DNA from 3 places in the Salinicoccus bachuensis genome. Region 3 is predicted to be linked to each of the others. Evidence: predicted binding sites of a transcription regulator. Region 3 holds the regulator's gene; each other region holds the start of a gene.
What was found. The regulator LexA, encoded in region 3, represses DNA repair genes until DNA is damaged. The targets are predictions, from matches to a motif close to CGAACATATGTTCG.
Positions count from the first base shown of each region.

Region 1: RQP18_RS07410 (Y-family DNA polymerase) is a predicted target of LexA. The motif match lies at 2,129-2,142, and genes of this name have one in related genera.
Region 2: parE (DNA topoisomerase IV subunit B) is a predicted target of LexA. The motif match lies at 1,897-1,910, and genes of this name have one in related genera.

Region 1 covers NZ_CP138333.2:1,466,345-1,472,918, reverse strand. The annotation lists gene RQP18_RS07420 (LCP family protein) at 1-963, shown strand, start outside; gene RQP18_RS07415 (cation diffusion facilitator family transporter) at 1,007-2,005, opposite strand; gene RQP18_RS07410 (Y-family DNA polymerase) at 2,158-3,420, shown strand; gene RQP18_RS07405 (hypothetical protein) at 3,473-3,661, shown strand; gene RQP18_RS07400 (hypothetical protein) at 3,630-3,992, opposite strand; gene RQP18_RS07395 (aminoacyltransferase) at 4,208-5,467, shown strand; gene RQP18_RS07390 (aminoacyltransferase) at 5,476-6,574, shown strand, end outside.
Region 2 covers NZ_CP138333.2:1,478,172-1,484,745, forward strand. The annotation lists gene parE (DNA topoisomerase IV subunit B) at 1-1,880, opposite strand, end outside; gene plsY (glycerol-3-phosphate 1-O-acyltransferase PlsY) at 2,093-2,677, shown strand; gene RQP18_RS07450 (HesB/YadR/YfhF family protein) at 2,686-2,973, shown strand; gene acnA (aconitate hydratase AcnA) at 3,015-5,723, opposite strand; gene RQP18_RS07460 (glycine betaine uptake BCCT transporter) at 5,902-6,574, opposite strand, start outside.
Region 3 covers NZ_CP138333.2:1,112,025-1,118,598, reverse strand. The annotation lists gene tkt (transketolase) at 1-516, opposite strand, end outside; gene RQP18_RS05510 (DUF896 domain-containing protein) at 529-765, opposite strand; gene RQP18_RS05505 (hypothetical protein) at 847-1,095, opposite strand; gene lexA (transcriptional repressor LexA) at 1,236-1,850, shown strand; gene RQP18_RS05495 (CAP-associated domain-containing protein) at 2,194-3,183, opposite strand; gene panD (aspartate 1-decarboxylase) at 3,241-3,633, opposite strand; gene panC (pantoate--beta-alanine ligase) at 3,608-4,474, opposite strand; gene panB (3-methyl-2-oxobutanoate hydroxymethyltransferase) at 4,471-5,277, opposite strand; gene RQP18_RS05475 (2-dehydropantoate 2-reductase N-terminal domain-containing protein) at 5,367-6,233, shown strand.

The DNA.
Region 1 (6,574 bases), 350 kb from region 3:
AAGCGGCGCATCCGGAAGCGGGCGCTCATTCCGCTCATCCTGCTTGCAGTGATCATCGGTTCAGTCCTCTATATATACTTTTCATACCAGTCCGGCCTCGATATCGCACGTGAGAACGGTGTCGAACAGGAAGAGATGGAATTCAACGGGACGGACGATAATGACGGCAAGAAGAACATCCTGCTGCTCGGTGCCGACCGGGAGGTGGATGGCGCCCAGCGGACGGACGTCATCATGCTGGCCCAGTATGACTACATGAACAAGGAAATGAAGATGGTTTCCCTCATGCGGGATATATATGTGGAGATTCCGGGGTTCCAGAGCTATAAGATCAATTCGGTCTACTCCCTCGGGGGTGTCGAGCTGCTCAGGCAGACCATCCAGCAGAATTTCGGCATTGAAGTCGAAGAATATGCAGTCATCGACTATCAGGCCTTCGAATCGGTAGTGGATGTGATCAATAAGGACGGCATCATGATCGATGTGGAGAAGGACATGTCGGAGAAGATAGACACCGAACTGAAGCAGGGGGAACAGCGACTTGGAGGTGAAGACCTTCTTGCCTATGCGCGGTTCCGCCAGGACGAAGAGGGTGACTTCGGCCGGGTCAGACGCCAGCAGCAGGTGATCAATGCGGTCAAGGATGAAGCGCTGACCTTCGGCAGCATCCTCAAGCTCCCTAAAATTGCCGGTACCGGCATGGGACACGTCAATACGAGCATGAGCGATGGGGAACTGTACCGGATGATGGCCTCGTTCCTGATACGGGGGGAGAAGGACATCCCGACACTTACCGTGCCGGTGGAGAATACGTACCAGTTCATGGACACGCCGCATGCCGGGAATGTCATAGACCTCGATTTTGAAACGAACAGCCAGTATATCCACGACTTCTTTGAAGGGGACGTGGAGGACCCGGATGCCGGGGAGCCGACCGGGGAGGCCCCGCCGGTGAATGAATAGGAACATAAAAAAGGATGGCGATTACGCCATCCTTTTTTATGTGTTAGTATTTCGGCTTCCTGTCGAGCTGATCCTGGGTCTTCGGCCATGTGCGTTTGCCATCATTCAGTTCAAATTCCATATTCACATCGGTTACATGTTTCTGCTTGAGGATAAGACTTTCTATTTCATCCCTGATCCTGTTCACTTCCTTGGAGCTGAGGTCCGGATCAATCTCGGCGACGACTTCAGCATGGAGATTGTCCCCTTCCTTCATGACGAAGAGCTTCCTGATGTCCTTTATCTCATCATGACGGAGAACGATCTGTGAGACCCGCTCCTCCATGCGCGGATCATGCTCGCCGAGTGCGCCGGCTGCATTTTCCATGAATATCTTGTATACGATATAGAACATTGCCAGGCCGATGACGACCGAAGCGATGCCTTCACTCTGGGAGAATCCTGTAAAGCGGGCGACAAGTATGGCGATGATCGCGAATATCGCGCCCCCTGTGGCGACAGCGTCCTCAAGGAAGACGAGTTTTGTGGCCGGTTTGGCCCGGTCCATATTGGCGAAGCTTGTGGTCAATGGCTTCAGGCCGTCATAGGGCTTGTCCGCCTGCTGCAGGAGTTCCTTGCCTGCCTTGTACAGCACAAAGCTTTCGAGCACTGCCGCAATGGCGAGGACGCCGATATTGATCAGCAGCATGGTCGTATCGGTTTCCACTGGCAGAGGCTCCAGGATATGGTGAAGACCCTCCCGCACCGTCTCGTAGGCCAGAATGCCGACGATGATGACTGCAAAGAGCAGTACGAGGTTGACCAGACGGCCGAAGCCGAAGGGAAAGCGCTCCGTGGGTGCCTTTTTGGATAGACCGGATCCTATGAATACAAAAAGCTGGTTGAGGGCATCTCCGATGGAGTGCATCATTTCGGCAAACATCGCGACGTTGGCAGTCAGTATGAAGGCTACGCCTTTGAGGCCGGCGATGAAGAAATTGACGATGGAAGCGGTAAGGGAGGCCATACTTCCTTGTTTAAGTAATGCGAGAATATCCTTCAATGGTGTTTCCTCCTTTTGTGTTTTTATAATGTCCCATACCCAATTGAGCATGGAGTTATTTATGGGGATTGATATTGATGTTTGGGCTGGTTGAATTTGTGATATGATAAATATACGGGGTTACGAACACATGTTCTGTATGGAGGGATGGCATGTACAATTATCATATCTGTCCGCAGCGCCATGTATTCTGCGTCGATCAGAAAAGCTTTTTCGCAAGCGTCTCGTGCCTTTTGAAGGGGCTCGATCCCATGACGACCAAACTTGCCGTGGTGGCCGACACGAAAAGCCTCGGCTCGGTGGTGCTTGCGGCCACGCCGGAACTGAAGAAGCTCGGCATAAAGACCGGCTCCAGGCTCTTTGAAATACCGGGACGCAGTGACATCTACATCATCAATCCATCAATGAAGACATATCTGGACTATTCTGCACGGATCACGGCGATTGCATTGAAATACGTGGCCCCTGAAGATTTCCACCAGTACTCGGTCGATGAATTCTTCATGGATGTGACCCAGAGCTACCGCATATTCGCGGATTCGCCGTATGCGCTTGCAAGGCGGATCAAGGCGGAAATATACCGGGAGACGGCCATCGACTGTGCAATCGGCATCGGGGAGAACATGCTGCTCAGCAAGCTCTCTTTGGATATCGAGGCGAAGCGGATGCCTGACGGCATCGCCGAATGGCGGTATCACGATGTGCCGGATAAACTGTGGCCGATCAAGCCGCTGAGGCGCTTCTGGGGCATCAACAGAAGGAGTGAGATCAAACTGAATGAAAGGGGCATATTCTCGATCGGGGATCTGGCACGGTACCCGGCGGCCCACCTGAAGCGGGACTTCGGTGCCATCGGCGTGGACTGGCACCTCCATGCCAACGGTATCGACTCCAGCCTCATCCGGGAAAAGCATACCGTGCATTCGCCGTCGATTGCAAAGAGCCAGATACTGATGCGGGACTACCGCTTCGATGAAATCTATGTGGTGCTGCTCGAACATGTGGACGAGGTCACCCATCGCCTGAGGCTGGAAAGAAAACTTGCCCGGACGGTCCAGTTTGCTGTGGGGACGGCGGAGGGGAGGATATACCGGAAGCAGTTTACAGTCAGGGAGGGAACGAACGACGGAGATTTCGTCATGGTGGGGATATGGAAGGCACTGAAGGCGATCGCCGATTCCTATGCCCTGTACCGCACCATCAGCGTCACGCTGACGAACTTCATTCCTGACAAGGTGAAGCAGATTTCATTGTTTGATGATGTGGAAGCGGTCGAAAGGAGGGAAAGGCTGTTGAGGACGGTGGATCATCTCAAGGTGAAATATGGGCAGCTGAGCGTCATGCGGGCACTCAGCTGTACAGAGGCTTCGACCCTGAAGCTGAGGGATGGACTGATTGCAGGGCATAAAAGATAGGCAGCAAGGGAGCTGCCTATGGATGGCGTAGAGGAACAGGAGGCCATTCAGTATGCCGATGACGAGGGAGACCATCGTACCGACGAGTACATATTCACTTTCCTTGTGGACTGCGCTGTCGGAGCCGCTGCTCGGGAACCGAAGGATGGATTTTGCGGTGATGATCAGCCCCATTGCGGTATACTGGTCGAACAGTACGAACAGGATGATCAGAAAGCGTTCGCTGTATCCGGTGAAATGAAGTCCTGCACTGCCGATTTCTTAATCGTGTCGAGTGCATTCCAGGTCTTTTTGACGGCTTCATGGCTCCATTGTTCCAGATCGCCTTCAGGAGTGGGAATATCTGCAGTATGGAAGCTGCACTTCAATGGAAAATCATGATTGTCCCACAGCAATTTCGCATAGATTGCAACAAACAGGGTATAGTGGGCTCTGGAGGGCAGGATGAACAGTTCATCCCCCATCTGGTAGTCGACATGGAAGAATCTCCGGCCGGAAAGCCATGCCGTGATCTTCTCCTCCATCCATTTCAGCCTGTCGAACAGCGTGTCACCCGCCCCGGGACGAAACATCCGTAATCAGTATGAAAACGATGCCGGTCCATCTCCCAAGTGATATAATACATAGGACGATAACTGCATTATAAATAATTTGCGTCCCAAGACGAATTCGCAAATATTCGTGTGGAGAGGCGAATAATTTTCAGAGCTTCTAAAAATCATGGAGATACCGTGGTAAATCTGATAATATAAGCAAAGTATTAAAATTAGTTGACAGGAGTGCCATTATGCAATTTACAGAGTTGACCATTGAGGAATTCGACCATTTCACCCGGACACACTTCAGTCATTTCACACAGACGAAGGACAACTACCGCCTGAAGGTGGAGCAGGGTATTGAAACCTACCTTGTTGGTGTGAAGGATGGCGGAGCGGTCAGGGCTGCATGTCTCATTACGCTGACCCCGGTAATGAAAGTATTCAAATATGCCTACAGCAACCGTGGGCCGGTGATGGATTATGCAGACAAGCAGGTGTTCGATGTGTTCTTCGAAGGTCTTCACCAGTTTCTGAAACCGAAGAAAGTCATGTATGCCAGGATCGATCCCTATGAAGTGATCAGGGAGCGGGATCATGACGGGAAAATCCTCGAAGATCGGGGCAACCGGTACATCTTCGACTATTTTGAGGAACAGGGCTTCACGCATGATGGATTCACTGTAGGGTTCGACCCGGTCATCCAGATCAGGTGGCATTCGGTGCTTAACCTGGAAGGAAAGGATCCGAAGACGCTCCTGGATGATATGGACAGCCTCCGCAAGCGAAACATCAAGAAGGCCCAGAAGCATGGGCTTCATATACGCTATCTGGAACTCGATGAAATTGATGTGTTCAGGAAGTTCATGAAGGACACTTCGGAAATGAAGTCTTTTGTCGATCGGGACGACTCCTACTATATCAGCAGGAAGAAGCACTTTGGCGACAATGTCATCATTCCGCTTGTATATGTCAATCTGGGCGAGTATACGGAATCCATTTCCAGGGACCGTGATGGCCTGGTCAAAAATATCGAAAAGGCGGAGAAGGATCTGGAAAAGGACCCGTCGAACAAGAAGGCGGAGAAGAAGATCAAGAACCTCGGCGGACAGCTGGAAAATATAGAGGAAAAGCTTGCTGAAGGAAAAGCGCTGCGCGCGACCCACGGTGAGGAGCTGCCGATTGCGAGTGCCTATTATTTCATTACGCCGCATGAAGTGGTCTATCTTGCCGGAGGCAGCGACAACGCGTTCAGGCATTTTGCAGGCAGCTATCTGATCCAGTGGCATATGATCAACTATGCACTCGATCATGGCATCAGCCTCTACAACTTCTATGGCATCAGTGGAGACTTCTCCGAAGAAGCGGAGGACTACGGGGTAATACAGTTCAAGAAAGGTTTCAATGCTACCGTCTTTGAATATGTCGGGGATTTCATCAAACCGATCAATGCGCCGGCCTACAAGGCCTATCAGGCGCTCTCGAAAATACGGAAGCAGATTGGGAGGTAGGAATACGGATGAAATTTGTTGAATTGACCGAAACGGAATATAGGAACTATATTGAAAAAGGGGAGGAATCCGCCTTCTTTCAAATGATAGAAAATAAGAAGAACAGGGAAATGGACAAGCAGAAAGTCCGCCTGCTCGGAGTCAAGGACGATGAGGGTACGGTCATAGCCGCCTGCCTGTTCACCTTGAAGAAGACCGTCATGGGCAAGTATTTCTATTATTCCAATCGTGGCCCTGTCCTGGACTACCATAATCATGAATTGGTCCACTTCTTCCTCCAGGCACTCACAAAATACTTGAAGAAGAACAACGGTCTGTATGTCAAGCTGGACCCCAACTGGATCTACAGAAAGTATGACAAGGACGTGAATCCGAAAGCGGATTATCCTGCGCAGGATGCACTCATCCGCATAATGGAAGAGGAGGGGTATGTCCATCAGGGATTCACCCGGGGATATTCCAGGACGTCGCAGGCAAGATGGATGAGCGTGCTCGACCTGTCCGGCCATGATGAGAAGTCACTGCTGAAGTCCTTTGACTCCCAGCGGAAGCGGAACATCAAGAAGGCCCAGAAGTATGGAGTGAAGGTGCGGTTCCTGGATGTCGATGAAATTGACATCTTCATGAAGCTCTATCTGGATACGAGTGAAAGGCAGGGATTCTTCACGCATCCGAATCCGCGTGAATACTATTCCAACTTCAAGAAGGCATATGGGGATAAGGTACTGATCCCGCTCGCCTATATAGAACTCGATGAGTACGTCAGCAATCTCTCCGAACAGATCGAAGAGAATGAAAACAAGCGAAATCAGCTGATGGAGAAGGAAAATAAGAACGACAAGACGCTAAACAAGATTGCAGAGCTCGACAAGCAGCTCGACAAGATGGCAGAAGACAGGATGCAGGCGAGTGAAATACAGAAAAAAGAAGGCAACATCCTCAACCTCGCCTCAGGCATCTATTTCGAGACGCCGTATGAAATGGTATACCACTCCGGGGCAAGCTCCAGCGAATACGGTCATTTTGTCGGGCCGTACATGATGCACTTCGAAATGATGAAGTATTGCATGGACAAGGGCATCAGCCGTTATAACTTCTATGGAGTGA
Region 2 (6,574 bases), 370 kb from region 3:
TTTCTCCGCATCTCGACATTGTCCCCCATGAGCGTTGTGACACGTTTCAGGGAAAGTGCCTCGTCTTCAATCCGCACCTGGATCAATGTCCGTGTCTCCGGATTCATCGTCGTTTCCCACAGCTGTTCCGGCATCATTTCACCGAGACCCTTGTAGCGCTGGAGTTCGACGTTTTTGCCCATTTCCTTCTGGGCCTCGATCAATTCATCCTCCGTCCAGACATACCGCACATCCTCCTTCTTTTTGGTCTTCTTTTTCAGCTGGAATAATGGCGGCAGGGCGATGTAGATCTTGCCCGCATCAAAGAGCGGACGCATGTAGTTGAAGAAGAATGTAAGCAGCAGTACCTGGATATGCGCTCCATCCGTATCGGCATCGGTCATGATGACGATCTTGTCGTAGTTGGTATCATCCACACTGAATTCAGTCCCGACGCCTGCGCCGATCGTGTGGATGATGGTATTGATCTCTTCATTTTTGAATATATCCTCAAACTTCGCCTTCTCGGTATTGATGACCTTGCCGCGCAGCGGCAGGATGGCCTGGAACCGCCTGTCGCGCCCCTGCTTGGCAGATCCGCCTGCAGAGTCCCCCTCGACCAGGTACAGTTCATTCTTCTTGGCGTTGCGGCTCTGTGCAGGTGTCAGCTTCCCGGACAGCAGCGTATCCTTGCGGCGCTTCTTGCCGTTTCTCGCTTCCTCACGGGCTTTCCGTGCCGTTTCCCTGACACCTCTTGCCTTGATCGCCTTCTTGACGAGCTGGGTGCTCAGTGCACCATTCTCCTCCAGATAATAGGGAAGATGGTCGCTCATCAGCGATTCCATGACATTCCGCGCTTCGCTCGTACCGAGCTTGCTCTTCGTCTGGCCCTCGAACTGGAGCAGGTTTTCAGGGATCTTCACCGAGATGACTGCAGTCAGGCCTTCCCTGATGTCATTGCCCTCGAGGTTCTTGTCCTTGTCCTTCAATTCGTTGATTTTCCGTGCATACTCATTGAATACACGGGTGAAGCCGGTCTTGAAGCCGACTTCGTGCGTACCGCCGTCCTTTGTCCGCACATTGTTGACGAAGGAGATCAGCGTTTCACTGTACTGGTCATTGTACTGGAAGCTCACTTCCGCCAGGATGTCATTGTATTCGCCGGAGAACATGACCACGTCCCCGATCGCATCCTTGCCTTCATTCAGGAAGTTGATGAAGGATTTCAGACCATCATCATATTGGAATACTTCCTCGAGCGGCTCCTCGGGACGCCTGTCCGTAATGGAGATCCGCATCCCCTTCTGCAGGAAGGCGGATTCCCGCATTCTTTCCATAATCGTCTCAAAGTGGAATGAAGTGCCGGATTTGAAGATTTCCCCATCCGGTCTGAATGTCACTTCGGTACCGGTCCTTTTCGTCTTTCCGGTCACCTCCAATGGACGGTCGAGCTCCCCCCCGTCCTTAAAGGACATTTCATGCACCTTCCCGTCCCGGTAGATTGTGATTTCCACCCACTCGCTCAGGGCGTTGACGACCGAAGCACCCACGCCGTGCAGACCGCCGGATGTCTTGTATCCGCCGGCACCGAACTTGCCGCCGGCATGCAGTACGGTGAATATGACTTCCGGTGTCGGCTTGCCGGATGTATGCATGCCTGTCGGCATGCCGCGGCCATTATCCCGGATGGTGATGCTTTCATCCGGATTGATGGTGATATTTATTTCATCGCCGTAGCCATTGATGACTTCGTCGACCGAATTGTCGGTGATCTCGTACACCAGGTGGTGCAGTCCCCTATGATCGGTTGAACCGACATACATCCCCGGCCTTTTCCTTACGGCGTCCAGACCTTCAAGTATTTGTATTGAATCATCGTTATAAGTATTCTGTCTTGCCAAATCGGATTTCCTCCCACAAACGTATGTTCGTTATTTTTATCTCATGTTCTATTTTTATACAAAAGCGTGATGATTGCAACCATAATCAATGGATTCACATTGCATATGAGTAATATAGTTTACATAATAAATTTATGGTAAACTATATTTTATTATACCCCACTTAAAATTTATGGTAAACTGTTAGTACCTGATAATAAAGGGGTTTTAAAATGGAAACGATCATAATACTCCTGATATTGAGCTACCTTCTGGGCTCCACACCTTTCAGCCTTCTGATCGGCATCTGGTTCTATAAGATTGATCTCAGGCAGCATGGCAGCGGCAATATAGGTACAACCAACACTTTCAGGATCCTTGGCAAGAAAGCCGGCATCGTCGTGCTTCTGCTGGACATGTTCAAAGGGGCGCTTCCAGTGTTTGCCGCAATGCTCCTCGATGTGGATATGCATATATTCATCCCGGGGCTTGTAGCAGCCATCGGTCATGTCTACTCCATATTCCTGAAGTTCAAGGGTGGAAAAGCTGTCGCTACAAGTGCAGGTGCCGTACTGGCATACAACCCCCTGCTTTTCATCCTGCTCCTGTCCGCTTTTCTGATAACGTTAAAAATCAGCAAATATGTATCCCTTTCCAGCATAGTGAGTGCCGTCTTATTCTTTATTCTTTCGCTGGTCTTCAGGGATCCGCTGCTGATTGCCTTTTCGTTCATCATCGCCGTAGTCATTGTCGTTAGACATATCTCCAACATTAAACGTATAATGGATGGTACAGAATCCAAAATTACATTCATGTAGCAGAAGGGATGATGGAAATGTTGGAAGTTACAGATCGTGCACTGGATTGGATGAAGGAAGAACTGGATCCGGAAGAAGGACAGGGCGTAAACATCTATGTAAGGTATGGCGGTGAAACACAGCTGAAACAGGGGTTCTCTCCAGCATTGACAGTAGAACGCATCCCCTCCGACAGCAAAGTATTCGATTACGATGGCATACAGGTCTTCATCAAGGAATCGGACCTATGGTACTTTGAAGATACGGAACTGGTTATAGACTCTGAGGATGATGAAGTCATATTCGAAAGCAAATAAAAGCAATAACCCATCTCAAGAAGAGATGGGTTATTTTAATATTACTGCTCTTTAAGTTTGTTTCTGAGTACAAGCTGCAGGATACCGCCATTGCGGTAGTAGTCCACTTCAACTTCTGAATCGAAGCGTGCCTTGACTTTGAACTCGGTCTTCTTGCCGTCCTGGTTTGTTGCCACAGCATCAAGGACGTGTCCAGGCCTGACATCTTCACCGACCTGGATGTCGAATGTCTCGCTACCGTCGAATCCGAGTGTATCTGCATCCTCTCCATCAACGAACTGCAATGGAAGGACACCCATCATTACAAGGTTCGAACGGTGGATCCGCTCATAGCTTGCTGCAATGACTGCTTCAACACCGAGAAGATTCGTACCTTTGGCTGCCCAGTCCCGGCTCGATCCCATACCGTAGTCGTCTCCGGCGATGACGACGAGTCCTGTGCCATCCTGCTGATATTTCATTGCAGCATCATAGATGCTCATGACTTCACCAGTCGGCCAGTACGTTGTGAATCCGCCCTCTTTGCCGTCTGCAATCTGGTTGCGGATACGGATGTTGGCGAATGTGCCGCGGAGCATGACTTCGTGGTTACCACGACGGGAACCGTATGAGTTGAAGTTTCTTGGAGATACGCCCTGTTCGATCAGCCATTTGCCGGCAGGTGTGTCCTTGCCGATCGCACCCGCAGGTGAAATGTGGTCGGTCGTAACGGAGTCTCCGAATTTGCCGAGTACACGCAGGCCGCTCAGCGATTCCACTTTGCCAGGCTCTGTAGAGAGGTTCTGGAAGAATGATGGATTCTGGATGTATGTGGACTCCGGATTGAAGTCGTAGAGCGGTGCATCCGTCGTTTCGATGTTGTTCCAGATTTCGTTGGCATCGAATACCCTTTCGTATTCCTTCCTGAAGAGTTCAGGACTGACGTTGCCCATTACTGCATCCTTGACTTCCTGGGTGGATGGCCAGATGTCCTTCATGAAGACATCGTTGCCCTCCTTGTCCTTGCCGAGTGGTTCATTGCGCAGATCGATGTCCACTGTACCAGCGAGTGCATATGCAACAATCAATGGTGGTGAAGCAAGATAGTTCGCTTTGACAAGCGGGTGGATCCTGCCTTCGAAGTTACGGTTTCCGGAAAGCACGGAACTTACAAGCAGGTCGCTTTCAGTAATCGCTTCTGTAATTTCAGGAAGCAATGGACCGGAGTTGCCGATGCATGTCGTACAACCGTAACCTACAAGGTTGAATCCGAGCTTATCGAGATATTCCTGCAGACCGGAGTCTTCCAGGTAGCCTGTAACGACTTTCGAACCTGGCGCCAGTGAAGTTTTCACATATGCCGGTACTTCCAGACCTTTTTCAACTGCTTTCTTCGCAATCAGGCCTGCCCCGAGCATGACGTAAGGGTTGGATGTATTCGTACATGAAGTGATGGCTGCGATGGCGAGGTCGCCGGTCTTCATTTCAACTTCTTTGCCATCATTGAACTTGACTGTCGTCTTCTTGTCGAATTCCGCTTCATCCAGACCGTGACCATGGTTGCCGCTTTCGGCTGTGATGGATTTTCTGTACTCTTCCTTCATGTCGGACAGCTGGATCAGGTCCTGTGGACGTTTAGGTCCGGCAAGTGCAGGTTCAACTGTGGAGAGGTCGAGATCAACGACTTCGCTGTATACCGGTTCGTTTGCCGGATCGAAGTACATGTCATTCTCCTGAAGGTACGTCTTGACGATATCGATATGCTCTTCACTGCGCCCTGTGAGTTTCATGTATTCGAGCGTCTCATCATCAACAGGGAAGAAGCCGCATGTTGCACCGTATTCAGGTGCCATGTTCGCGATTGTCGCCCTGTCAGCGAGTGGAAGCTCTGTCACACCCTGGCCGAAGAATTCGACGAACTTTCCTACAACACCATGCTTGCGCAGAAGTTCAGTGACACGCAGCGCAAGGTCTGTCGCTGTAGCACCTTCCGGCAGGCCATTCGTCATGCGCACGCCGACGACTTCAGGTACAGGGAAGTAGGATGGCTGTCCGAGCATTCCGGCTTCAGCTTCGATGCCGCCGACACCCCAGCCAAGTACGCCAAGACCATTGATCATTGTAGTATGGGAATCCGTACCGACAAGAGTGTCCGGGAATGTCACAAGTTCATCGCCGTCTTCTTTGACATGGACAACATTCGCCAGGTACTCGAGGTTCACCTGGTGGACGATGCCTGTTGCAGGCGGAACGGCTTTATAGTTGTCGAACGCCTTCGTTGCCCAGTGCAGGAATTCATAGCGTTCTTCGTTCCTTTCGAACTCGAGCTCCATGTTCAGTCTGAGTGAATCTTCAGTACCGTAGGCATCCACCTGTACCGAGTGGTCGATGACGAGGTCGACAGGCACTTCAGGATTGATCTTCTGTACATCTCCACCTACATCATCCATCGCTTTTCTGAGAGATGCCAGGTCGACGACCGCCGGCACACCAGTAAAGTCCTGGAGAATGACGCGTGAAGGTTTGAATGGCACTTCTTTTCCTTGGTTGTCGCCTTTGTCCCAAGTTGCCAAAGATTCGATATGTTCATCATTGATGACACTGCCGTCGTACTGGCGCAGCACTGATTCAAGCAGCACTCTGACGGAGTATGGCAATTTGTGTGTTTCAGACATGCCCCGTTCAGTCAATGTCTTCAGACTATAGTAGTTATAGTCCTTGCCGCCGACATTGAACGACTTCTTGGCAGCTTCATTAACATTTTGACTCATTGTAATAGCCCCCTATCAATATTCCAGTCATATGACCGTTCGTATCAATTGTATATCTTTACATAAGCGATGTAAACGCCGTCCCTTCCAATTCAGCCATAATTTCGATACAAAAAAATGACCTATAGCAATAAGTAAAACTTATGTCTATAGGTCATTTCCATAACTATATATTAATTTAATTGTTTTCTCTGGCTGCTTTTTCATCATCCAGTTTCTGTTTTTCCTCATGATCCTTCATCAGCTTTTCATACTCCGTACCTTCGTAGTTAGGTTCGATGAGGAGATTCAGTGATCTCTGCTCTTTCGCAACATCCTTGTAGGTTGCAATCATCATGAGTATGAGAATGATCGAGAATGGGAATGCCGAAATGATCGCTGCTGCCTGGAGTGATGTCAGTCCGCCGCCCATGAGCAGAACGATCGCAATAGCAACCTGGGCAATCCCCCAGATCATTTTCGTTCTGTTTGGTGGCGTGAGCGATCCGTTCGTCGTCTGCATACCCAATACGAATGTTGCCGAATCAGCAGAAGTGATGAAGAATGTGCCGATCAGCAGCACCGCGATAAGTGAGACGATCAGGCCAAACGGCAGATTGTTGAACATTTCAAACAGCACGGCTTCAGTCGCAAGGTCTGCAAATCCACCGACCTGTCTATCCGATTCGATGGCAGTGACCCCGAAGACACTGAACCAGAAGAAGCTGAGTACGGCCGGCCCGATCATGACTGCCAGGACAAACTCACGGATTGTACGGCCGCGTGACACCCGTGCGATGAAGATCCCTACGAATGGGCTCCAGCTCATCCACCAGCCCCAGTAATAGATTGTCCAGGCGCCGAGCCAATCG
Region 3 (6,574 bases):
GGCGAGGGACGATGCCTCATGGGAAACGCCTTCCATCAGATCGCCATCACTTGCCACGACATACGTATAGTGGTCCACAACATTGTAATTGTTGCGGTTGAAGCGTGCAGCCAGATGCTTTTCAGCCATGGCCATGCCGACGCTCATCGCAAAGCCCTGTCCAAGGGGACCGGTCGTGATCTCCACGCCTTCAGTATGCTTGAACTCGGGATGTCCGGGCGTCTTCGATTCATACTGTCTGAAATTCTTCAGTTCCTCCATTTCAAGCGCGCCACTCAGATGAAGCAGGCTGTAGACGAGCATGGAACCGTGTCCGGCACTGAGTACGAAGCGGTCGCGGTTGAACCACGCCATGGAATTTGGGTTGAAGTTCAGATGACGGCTCCAGAGCGTATACGCCATAGGTGCTGCCCCCATCGGCAATCCCGGGTGTCCGGAATTGGCTTTTTCAACTGCATCGATTGAAAGGGTTCTGATTGTATTGATTGCTAGCTGATCCGTTTTGTCGAATGTCATATTCATGCTCCTTTATTCTCTGATATTTTTATCCTGTTGAATGCGTTTAAGTTTTTCAGGTGTCACATCATTGCCTTTTGGATCGACCACCCTGGTGTGCTCCACCTGTTTTCTGAAGGAGGATCGAAAGTTTTCAAGGTACTCTTCCCGCAGCCCCTTCAGTTCTTCAAGCTCTTCCTTTTTGATGCTGCCCGCCTTCTTTTTGGCAGCCAGTGCATTGATTCGTTGCAGTTTTTCCTTTTCAAGCATTGCGAAACCTCCTGTCCACTCACCTATAATTTAACACAAAAAAAAGTATGAGACCATTCCCATACTTGATAATCACTATAATCACTTTATAAAACCGATCATTTCCATCAGCTGGTCCATATGTGTCCGTTCGGCATACTGTTCGTCCGGAACGTGCGTTTCCTCTGAAGGTTCCAGAATATCCGCTTCTGTCACTACTTCATACTCATCTATATAAACGATATCGGAATAGGCGTTCTCTGTATTATGGGAGTCGAACATGAATATAAGACCGGCCGCCAGGGCAAATGCAAAAATGGCGCTCAATAGTTTGAATTCCTTCAATGTCATGGTATTCCCCTCCAGAACATGTGTTTGTACCAATATGGTAACAGAACATCTGTTCCGGGTCAACAGGATTACGAACAAACGTTTGTAACACATCCATATATATGGTAAAATTGAATCAATAATAAGCCGGAGGTATATATATGAAGCCGCTAACAGATAGACAGAAGCAGATATATCAGTTTATAAAGACTACCGTTCACGAAAAGGGCTATCCGCCAAGTGTAAGGGAGATAGGCAACGCGGTCGGCCTCCAGTCCAGTTCGACCGTCCACGGACACCTTGCGAAGCTGCAGGAGAAGGGATTCATAAAGCGGGATCCGACGAAGCCGCGTGCAATTGAGATCATTACGGAGGAAAACGAGCAGCATGGTGCCGTCATCCATGTTCCGGTACTTGGTAAGGTCACTGCCGGCCTTCCGATCACAGCAGTCGAGAACATCGATGAATATTTCCCGCTTCCCGAACATTTCACGGCAAACCATAACAGTGAAATCTTCCTGCTGAATGTCGTCGGTGACAGCATGATTGAAACCGGCATACACGACGGGGACCGGGTCATCGTACGGAAGCAGAATATCGCACACAATGGGGATATCATCGTTGCAATGACGGAAGAGGATGAAGCGACGGTCAAGCGCTTCTACAAGGAAAATGGCTACTACAGGCTGCAGCCTGAAAACTCTTCCATGGAACCGATCATTCTGGATAGTGTGACCGTCCTCGGCAAGGTTGTCGGACTGTTCAGGTCCTTCTGACCAGGTTCGGGCATATTTAAAGGGCGCATACCATTTTGGTATGCGCCCTTTTTATTATCGCTTTTCCCATGCCATCCTGTCATACGCTAGACTGGTTCATTCGACTATCTGCCAAGTATTATTTTCACTTGTTCCAAAATATCTTTAGCATCTTTGGTTTCATTTTCCTGTGTTTTACTGATCAACTGCATCCCCTCGTTCTACAATTCTATCAGGATGGGCCTGTAGGAAAAGTTATAATCGTCAAAAAATGCATTCGTGACGTTCACTTTTAAATTCCCCTTAGAAACGATTCCAAACACATTGATTTGTATAATATTATACCATAAGGCAAATATTCCATCTACTTTTGTATATAATTTTCTGTATAATATGGCACATTTTCATCATTATAGGCGGTTCCCGTACCGAGATGGGTGAATGCCGGCTTCAGCGTATTCACACGGTGGTCGATGGAGTTCATCAGGCTGTGGTGGGAGAATATCGGGGATGTGTGTCCCATGGCGATGTTCTCTCCGGCCATGCGGTACTGCACCCCTGCCTCCTCGACCCGGTCCTTCAATGTTTCCCCGTCCGGCGAATCATGGTCGAAGTAGTTGCGTTCCGCCATATCCTCGCTGTGGCCCTGTGCCGCCACGCCTGCCCTGTCATACGTCTCGAGGGGCTCCACATCATATTCGAAGCGGGTGGCATTGACCAGAAGATGGTTCATCCTTGAATTGTCCTCTGCCGGCGGATGGTTGTATAGTGCCTCGCCCGCCTCGACTTCCTCCTTCATCACCACGAGCGCCCCATTGACCTTGTCTTCTTCGTGAAGATCATAGAAGAAATAGACATATCTATCCTTCAGATCGTATACTGCATATTCATTGCTGTCGACCCTGAGCCGCTTCCATCCCTTTTTGATGGAGTCCTCCGGTTCCCCGTACACCTTCCTGACACTCTCACGGTCCATGCCTTCAATGTTTATGTTGTCGATTGATACATCATCACTGTTCGTATAGGCACCTGTCACCTGCCCTTCATTGACAAGCACCATCCTGAATCTTCCATAGTCCTCTTCGATGACAAAATCCCCTGCATACTCACTTCCGAGTACTTCCTGACCCTGGATGTCATATTCACTTTCCATGGTCACTTCAACGTCCTGCGTCTGCGCACTATTGACTTCGTGTATGCCGCTCATGTCATATGCCGGATATACGTTTGCTTCCAGCCATTCCGTCGCGTATTCCCCGTTCAGGCCTTCCTTAAAATCATAGGACTGCACGGCCGGGGCGAGGATGGTGGATACGATATAGACGAAAATGATGAAGAACAGTTTGCCGAACATGGCTGCACCTCCTTTTACAAAAGTTTAAAAAAAGTAATTAAACGGATGTCTAATTACTCATTGATGTGTGTATTCGGTTTGTCTTTTTTCGATGTACTCGGGGTCGACGATATTGTTGTCCTGATCGACGATTACTACATTCGGCTCGAAACCATCCAACTCGCTGTCATCCAGCTGGACATAGCTGATTATGATGACGACATCACCGACCTGCACCTTTCTCGCGGCGGCACCATTCAGGCAGATTTCGCGGGAACCCCTCTCCCCTTCGATGACATATGTCTCAAGGCGTTCTCCATTGTTGTTATTGACGATCTGCACCCGTTCATTCGGCAGTATGTTCGCCGCTTCAAGCAGTACCGGGTCGATTGTAATGCTGCCCACATAGTTCAGGTTGGCCTCTGTAACGACCGCCCGATGTATTTTACCGTTCATCATTGTTCTGATCATTTTTTATCACCATCATATTATCTATTAACCGTGTTCTTGCGAACTTAACAGCAATGAATATTATAACATCACCATCAATGTTTTGAACAGGATTTAAATCGGGATGTGTGAATATCTGAAGGTCGTCTATTGTGCCCGAAGTATGGTCCGTGACATGGGCTTCGATACGCTCCTTGACTTCTCCGGCATCGGAAACGCCCTCCTGTATCAGTCCGCGGCCCATCTCAAGCGCCTGGTTGATCGCCGGCGCCTCGGCGCGTTCCGTATCGGACAGGTTGACATTCCTGCTGCTTTTGGCCAGTCCGTCGGATTCCCGTTCGGTCGACACCCCCACGACTTCGATATCATGATTGAAGTCCTCCACCATCCTCTGGATAATCATCAGCTGCTGGCGGTCCTTTTCACCGAACACGGCGAAATCCGGCCGGACGATGTTGAACAGCTTGTTCACCACCGTCACCACACCTTCGAAATGGCCCGGCCTTCTGACCCCATCAAGAATGGAAGCCATCGTCCGGAGGCGGAGTTCAAGCTCCGGTGCCTTCGGGTACATCTCATCCTCTGACGGATGGAAGACGACATCCACCCCGTGCGCCCGGCAGATTTCAAGGTCCCGTTCGAGATTCCGCGGATAGCTGTCGAGGTCCTCATCCGGGCCGAACTGCAGCGGGTTGACGAATATGCTGACTGCGACGATGTCCCCTTTTCTTCTGGCTGTATCGACGAGTGCCATATGCCCTTCGTGGAGGGCGCCCATCGTCGGCACCAGTGCGATGCTGTCCCCGCGATGTTCCTCCAGTATATTGCGGACTTCCTCTATTGTACCTGCTGTCTTCATCATTCCTCAAAAACCTTTCTCTTGTAAGTTGTATCCTCATCCGGGAAGCGGGCGGCCTTGACCGCTTCGGCGTATGCCCTGAGTCCCTCCACTCCGGCCGTATTGAAATCCGCATACGGTTTGACGAATTTCGGCAGCCGGTCGGTTCCATACTGCAGGAGATCATGGTATACGAGCACCTGGCCGTCCACATCCGCCCCCGCACCGATGCCGATCGTCGGAATGGAGAGGGTCCGGGTGATTTTGCCGGCGAGGTCGGAAGGGATGGCCTCGAGAACCACCATGCATGCACCGGCCGCTTCGACCGCCTTGGTGTCCTCGATCAGCTGCATCGCCGCTTCCTGTGTGCCGGCCTGCATCCTGAAGCCGGTCACACCGACCGACTGTGGCGTAAGGCCGAGGTGGGCGACGATCGGTACACCCGCGGCTACGGAACGGCGGATGACATCGACGCATTCCACGCCCTCCAATTTGACGGCATTGGCGCCTGTCTGCTGATAGAGTTTCAGGACATTGCCGACGCTGTCGTCATCATTTCCATGATAGGATCCGAATGGCATATCCACAACGACGTATGTATCCGGTGCTCCGCGTCTGACCGCCTTCGCATGATGGATCATATCATCCATCGTCACCTGCACCGTACTGTCGTAGCCGAGGACTGTCATCCCGAGCGAGTCGCCGACGAGCAGGGTGTCCAGTCCGGCCGCTTCACTCTGCTTCGCACTCGGATAGTCGTAGGCTGTGACCATCGTGATCCGCTCCCCCTCCATTTTCATCCGTTTCCAATCACTTGTAGCTTTCATGATGCTGCCCCTTTCCATTCGAAAGTAATATATTATAATTAGTTTACCATATTATTTAAAAGTGCTACATCCAACCAGGAGGGAAATAAATGAAAATTGCAGTCATCGGCATCGGCGCCGTCGGCAGTGTCATTGCACGTGAAATGAAAATGCTGCCGCATGATATTACACTCTTTGGCAGATCACGAAAGGAAGGCTTCACCATACAGGAAGACGGTGAACGCCGGCATTACCCCTACACCATCGAGGACATCTCAGCATATGAAGGGGACGCCTTCGACATCATCTTCATCGCCACGAAAGCCACAGCGCTCAAGTCCATAAGCGGAATCATCCCTGCAATGGCCCACCGGGATACTGAAGTCATCCTTTGTGAAAATGGCATGGGATTCGACGAATATTTTGATGCACCGGTGCCCGCAGTCGTCTATATCAGCGGCCAGAAGCATGAGGACCGGATCGAGCACTTCCAGGATGCACGCCTGCTCATCGCGGACAGGACCTATGCGTATATCGACCGCCTCATCACGGACCTTGAAGATACCACCGGCGTCGAACTCGAAATCGGGAAGACCGATGAATTCCGGCGCATCCGCTATGAGAAGCTGCTGATCAACCTCGGCATCAACTCCCTCACCGCCCTGTCCGGGAACACCGCAAAGATATACGATCTGGAGGCCGTCACTGCGCTGACGCGCGGTCTCCTTGAGGAAGGCCTCAGCATCATCAACCAGGACGAGGAAATCATCGATCGCGCGTTCGTCGACAAGGCGCTCTCGGTGTACCAGGACTACAACCGGGAGATGGGCACAAGCATGTACTACGACGTCATGTCAGGTGTGCCGACGGAATACACGTTCATCCAGAAATATCTCCAGCAGCAAAAAGGGCAGATCCGTACGCCCATCCTCGATATCGTCGTCACCCTGCTTGAGGCTTACCAGTACGAAAGATAGATGAACGAAACCGCTATACATCACAATTCCAAGTGAAATAGTAGGAAATTTGCCAAAAAGCATTGACAGAAGATTCTGGGTTATATAAGATGGCCCTAATAAGAAATTATCTGACAAAGAAGGGAGAGAATCATATGCGTAGAATGAACTGTTGCTGTCTGGCGTGCTGTTGTACAAATACTCATGCCATACACAAGGTTCGTTTGCGCAATTCCCTCCTTCTACAGTGATTTTTTATTGAAAGCGGTGCATTCCCATATATTCTGCAGAGATGTCTGAATATGCGTAATATTGCATCCCTTTCGGGGACTGTATAGGTAAATGCAAATGATGACCTCAAG